Linked DNA regions of Paraglaciecola sp. L3A3. The protein of the gene in region 1 interacts with the protein of each later gene in a pairwise test. Links are inferred from orthologs where the notes say so. Each region holds a gene or a part of one and is shown in the gene's direction. Other genes may lie near its edges.

Region 1 (2,904 bases):
ATCGTTTTGGCATAGTGCAACGTCTCGAATTTTACAATATCAAAGACCTCACCCAAATTGTTAAACGTTCAGCTAGTTATTTAGACTTACCTATGGACGAAGCCGGCGCCATTGAAATCGCTCGTCGATCTCGAGGGACACCCAGGATCAGTAATCGATTATTACGTCGGGTTCGCGATTTTGCTGAAGTCAAAGCTAATGGTCATATCGATGTGAGTGTAGCGAGTCAGGCACTGGATATGCTAGATGTAGACAAAGAAGGTTTTGACTATATGGACCGTAAACTTTTATTAACTATTATTGAAAAATTTATGGGTGGCCCAGTGGGTTTAGATAACTTAGCTGCTGCTATAGGTGAAGAACGCGACACAATAGAAGATGTAATTGAACCGTTTTTGATCCAACAAGGATTTTTACAACGTACTCCAAGAGGGCGTATTGCTTCGCAACGAGCTTTCTTGCACTTCAGCAAAGATTATTCGCCGGATTAAATTTCAGGCAAAAAAAAGCCCATATATAAAATATGGGCCAAATCAACTTACGTTGAAGGGAATAAATCTTTGAGAACAAAACATGAAACAAACTAATACAATTTTTTCCATCTCTCGATGTGAAATTCTACAGTAGTTCAAAAACAACTATATAATAGCTCAATCAGTGTTAAGCACAATTGAATTAAATTAAGACTTATCATTAGAAAAACTAATCCATTTTTAAAGTCTTGTTAGTTTTTTACCTGAAAAACCGTAATTTTTATTTTATCTCTTTGTTTTAAATGGTTTTTTTAAATTGTACAAATGTCGCACTATTATTATTTTTTAGTTAAATAATTGTAAATGTTTTTTATGCGGAGCTTGAACTGTTAAATTTTTAAACTTCAATAAATTAATATTTATTGCCTTGTGTGTATTTTTGTCCCCTTTTACTTTTATATACTTACCCTTTACATAAAATTTACTTAAAAATTAAGATGATAATTAAAGGGGGTTTGGTAGCATAAGCCTTTAAATAAAAAGGCTTAACCCTTTTTGTGTGTTTTTTAAACAGTAGGTCTGCTTGTTTGACAAAGTAAACAAGCATTCATAGAAATATCGCCTAAACACACTGTTGATTACTGTAATTAATACTGACGACAATAAGAATTAAATGGCCATGATGCAACATACCCACAATATACGTGTTTATTATGAAGACACAGATGCAGGCGGCATTGTTTATTATGCTAATTATCTGAAGTTTTTTGAACGAGCAAGAACTGAGTGGTTAAGAAGTATGGGCACCCAACAGGATATTTTATTGGAACATTCTGTGGGTTTTGTCGTCAAACGTGTGGAAATGGATAATCATGCGCCTGCACGCTTTAATCAACTATTGAGTATTCAATCCGAAATAGTAGAATTAAAGCGCGCCAGCTTGGTGTTCAAACAAATAATAATAAGCCCAGACGAACAATGTTTGGTTAGTGCGTTAATTAGAGTCGCTTGTGTCAATCTTTCAACTATGAAACCGCAAGCTATTCCTGAAAATATTTTAGGGGAATTTACACGTGTCATCTGAGTTATCTTTCGTAGATTTGATATTAGAAGCCAGTTTTTTGGTGCAACTTGTTATGTTGATCCTATTGGCGGCCTCTGTTACATCTTGGGCATTTATTTTTGAACGCACTAAGGTGCTGAGATCAGCCAATGCTGAAATGAAAAAGTTTGAAGATAAGTTTTGGTCTGGTGTCGATCTCAATAAGTTCTTCCAAGAATTAGCGGCTAGGCAATCAGTGCAAGGTATGGCAAGTGTGTTCTGTGCGGGTTTTAAAGAGTTTGTACGTTTACGCAAGAGTACATCAACGCCAGTTGAAGCCATAGTTGACGGCACATCAAGAGCCATGCGTGTCTCTTTGTCTCGTGAAATCGACAAATTAGAGAATCGTCTACCCTTTTTAGCCACAACGGGCTCAATCAGCCCTTACATTGGTTTGTTTGGTACGGTATGGGGCATTATGAATTCTTTTGTGGCTTTGGGTGGTCAGCAACAAGCCACTCTAGCTATGGTTGCGCCTGGTATCGCTGAAGCATTAATTGCCACAGCAATGGGCTTATTTGCGGCTATCCCAGCGGTTATCGCTTACAACCGTTTCAGCCATCAAGTTGAAAAATTAGAAAACAGTTATGGTAATTTTATGGAGGAATTTTCTAGCATCCTACATAGACAAGCTTTAGCTGCCAGTGCCGAGAAAAATTCAGCTCAGAAAGCTGGGTAGATTATGAATACGTACCAAAGAAAACGCCGTCGTCCGGTTTCTGAAATTAATGTGGTGCCATACATCGATGTGATGTTGGTGTTGTTGATCATCTTTATGGTAACTGCGCCCCTCGTCACCCAAGGGGTAAAAGTAGACCTACCTAAAGCAGAAGCTCAAGCCTTAGATGAAGAAGCCAAACCGCCCTTAGTGGCCACAGTGGATGCACAAGGTCAGTATTATTTAAACGTAGGTGATACTCAAGATGAAGCTATGTCAGCTGTCGACTTAGCAACCTTGGTGGCGACCCATTTACAACGTGAACCCGAAACACCAGTTGTTGTTAAGGGCGATGGTGCAGTGGCTTACAGTCAAGTGGTAGATCTTATGGTGCTGTTGCAACGAGCGGGTGCGCCGTCTGTTGGTTTAATGACCTCGCCGCCAGAGAATTAGAACGCAATGTCTAAGTTGTCAATTGCCTTAACTACTTCATTTGTTTTGCACCTACTAGTGATAATAGGTTTACTTGTGAGTGGTAATTTGTCTGTGCCTAAAGCAACGCCTGATTTTTCTAATCCCCAGCCTATCATTGAGGCTGTGGTGATAGATGGTAATCAGTTAAAAAAATTAGCCGACGAAAAAAAGCAAAAACGTTTAGCTGAAGAACAAAG
Region 2 (3,151 bases), 3.9 Mb from region 1 along the record:
TTCTACAGGCTGTTTAAAGCCTTGGTAAATAGTTTTTAGTTTTACTGCTTGCACTGTGATTAAGCAATTTAAAGCACACAGTGTAAAAAATATTATCAATTTCATGGTTATCCATTCACTTTTATTGTCAACATTCAACATACTACAAAGTAAAATAAAAATTAATAACCATTATTGATTTTAGAAATAATTAATTAGCTGGGTTCAGTGTGACCCCATAAGTTTCGAAAGTGATAAGCTAACTAGAAAATAAAAGAGTAGTGTGGCTTTAAGAAATACTTTAAGCATTTTTGTACCTTGGCCAAAAGCAAGGCTGTCAAACGTTCAAAAATGCTACAGATGAACACAATTTATCCAGAGTTCAGGTTATAGATGTCGTTCCCTATGTTATCCTTCGCAAGTAATCAAGAACAGTAAGGTCGGTAGTATGAAAAGGGTGAATAGATTGCTATTTGCAATGGTAACCATTCCCATCAAATGGCTAGTAAAGGTCAAAAGTATCCCAGCAGATTTAGAAACTGAACTAGGCATAGATAAATCTAAACCAATCGTTTATTTACTTAGAACCCACTCAGTGACTGACCAGCTAGCACTAAAAATATCCGCGGCAAGCCTTGGTTTACCTAAACCTACAGCTCAAGTCGATATAGCTGATACTGAATTTCCACCTTGTCTTTTTTTACGTAATCCAAGTTCGCTGTTAAATAGAAAAATTAAAAATACCAATATTGAAGAAAATGCTTCTTGGTTATTTAAATTACACAGAGAAAATTCTGATTTAGATATTCAAATAGTGCCTGTTTCAATTCACTGGGGCCGGGCACCGGGTAAAAACATGTCTGGCTGGTCAGACGTTATAGCCAACCAAGTTTCACCTAACTGGTTGCGAAAGTTTTTTATCGTTTTACTTTTAGGTCGTGACAACTTTGTTTGTTATAGCAAGCCGGTTTCATCTAGGGCTATGAGTAACCTTGAAGGGGCAGATGATGAAATTGCCCGCAAATTAATTCGAGTGGCAGGTACACATTTTCATCGTCGCCAACAAGCTATAGCTGGGCCCAATCGACTAGAACGCTATCAACTATATAATGCTGTATTAGGCTCTGAATCCGTTTCGTTGGCCATAGCAGAAGAAGCTAGCCATAAAAAGATCACCCAACAAAGAGCAAAAGCACAAGCTAAAGAATATTTAACTGAAATCGCCGCAGACTATCGAGAAGGCATAGTAAGATGGGGTTCAAGCGTTTTAACTAAGGTCTGGAACAAAATATATAATGGCATCGAAATAGGTCATGCAGCGACCGTTCGAGAACTTGCTCAAAATGGCCACGAGATCATCTATGTGCCTTGCCACAGAAGTCATATGGACTATTTATTACTGACTTACGTTATCTACCACGAAGGTTTAGTCACCCCCCATATTGCGGCAGGCATAAACCTCAACTTTCCTCCTGTTGGTGGTTTGCTTCGCAAAGCAGGAGCATTTTATATACGTCGAAGTTTTGCTGGTAATAAGCTATATACCGCAGTATTTAGAGAGTACTTAGAGCTACTTTTTAATAAAGGTTACTCGGTGAAATATTTCCCCGAAGGTGGCCGTAGCCGAACTGGACGCTTACTTCCGCCAAAAACAGGTATGCTTGCCATGACCCTACAAGGTCTAATTAAAGGAATAAATCGACCCGTCAGCATTGTGCCTGTTTATATCGGTTACGATCATGTCATGGAAGTATCTAGTTATTTAAAAGAACTCAAAGGTACCAGCAAGAAAAAAGAATCATTTCTGCAAATATTCTCGGCTATCAAAAAACTAAAAAATTATGGTATTGGCCATCTTAATTTTGGGGAACCAATCAACCTTGCAAATTACCTAGATCAACATGAACCTAATTGGCGAGAATACCGCGAACAAAACTCAGATAGCCGACCACAGTGGTTAACACCTGTAGTGAACGAATTAGCCACTGATGTAATGAGTAAAATTAATCAAGCAGCAGCGATTAGTGGTATGGCAATTTGTGCAACTTGTTTGTTGTCAGCCAAAAAACACGCCATGGCTCAATCTGAGCTAGAACAAGCAATAGAGCATTATCTAACCTTGTTAAAAGACGCCCCTTATAGCAATAGAGCGACTATTCCACAAATGAGTGGTAAAGAGCTTTTATCCAATACTCTAAAACTCAATAAATTTACCGTAACCGAAGATAGCTATGGAAAAATAATCTCACTAAAAAATCAAAATGCAGTGGCGTTAACCTACTACCGCAACAATATTCAGCATCTTTTTGTTTTACCAAGCCTGATAGCAGCCATTGTATTTTCCCATAATGGCTTAGCTAAAAAACAAATATTATTATTAGTAGCTAAACTTTATCCTTTGTTAAAACGTGAATTATTTTTATATATGAGTTCAGAGCAAGGGTCTTCGTATGCAGAATTTTTATTAGATAACATGTTAAACATGGGCTTATTGGTTGCTGAAAGAAATAAAATTCAGCCACCTTCACCATCTAGTGAAGAATTTTATAGCGCTTGGTTGTTAAGCCGCGGAATACGTGAAACATTACACAGATATGCGGTAGTACTGACTCTGTTATCGAAGCAAGGCAGTATCAGCCGCAGTGAGTTAGAACAAAATAGTCGACACTTTGCTGAACGGCTATCTAGTTTGCATGGCCTCAGCTCACCAGAATTTTTTGATAAAAATGTATTGGGGTGTTTTATTACAGCGCTAAAAGAACAGCAACTGGTAGATATTGATGAGAAAGGACAACTACAGCATGCAGAACTCAGTGAATCCCTTCGCTCTGATGTTATTAAATTAATAGAACCTGAAATAATCCAACGTTTAAAACAAATTTAACCATATCCAAACTTAAGCCTCTGCTTAACAGAGGCTTCTATAAAACTTCTTCCTGCAATCCAGTTGCCAGACTCTCACTATAAATATTTTCCAAAAACAAGCAAACACCTTAAGAATTTGGCTATGCTTATATTTCACACAGGGCAGCAGTATCCACCCTCGATTGATTTAATTAATGCAAAATAAAATAAGGAAGTGATATGTCTAAGCTCATTTTATCTCTTGATGGAGGCGGAATTCGTGGTGCCGCTATCAGCCAATTCTTAACTCATGTAGAAAAACAGCTAT

What was found. The genes of interacting proteins can lie anywhere in the genome.
Region 2: the proteins of ybgC (region 1) and plsB interact in binary tests that used the Escherichia coli proteins (3 or more experiments, as listed by UniProt). The link is inferred for Paraglaciecola sp. L3A3 from one-to-one orthologs.

Annotation. Positions count from the first base shown.
Region 1 is NZ_CP047023.1:1,175,411-1,178,314, forward strand. Bases 30-2,854 are described here. They hold ybgC (tol-pal system-associated acyl-CoA thioesterase), read left to right. Parts: upstream 30-1,152; coding sequence 1,153-1,557; downstream 1,558-2,854. Other genes in these bases: ruvB (Holliday junction branch migration DNA helicase RuvB), read left to right, coding at 30-491; tolQ (protein TolQ), read left to right, coding at 1,547-2,254; tolR (protein TolR), read left to right, coding at 2,258-2,686; tolA (cell envelope integrity protein TolA), read left to right, coding at 2,693-2,854. Also shown: more of ruvB, read left to right, coding at 1-29; more of tolA, read left to right, coding at 2,855-2,904.
Region 2 is NZ_CP047023.1:5,102,707-5,105,857, forward strand. What follows is about bases 74-3,145. They hold plsB (glycerol-3-phosphate 1-O-acyltransferase PlsB), read left to right. Parts: upstream 74-427; coding sequence 428-2,863; downstream 2,864-3,145. Other genes in these bases: GQR87_RS21305 (sorbosone dehydrogenase family protein), read right to left, coding at 74-105; GQR87_RS21315 (patatin-like phospholipase family protein), read left to right, coding at 3,064-3,145. Also shown: more of GQR87_RS21305, read right to left, coding at 1-73; more of GQR87_RS21315, read left to right, coding at 3,146-3,151. UniProt on the Escherichia coli protein: Catalyzes the transfer of an acyl group from acyl-ACP to glycerol-3-phosphate (G3P) to form lysophosphatidic acid (LPA). This enzyme can utilize either acyl-CoA or acyl-ACP as the fatty acyl donor.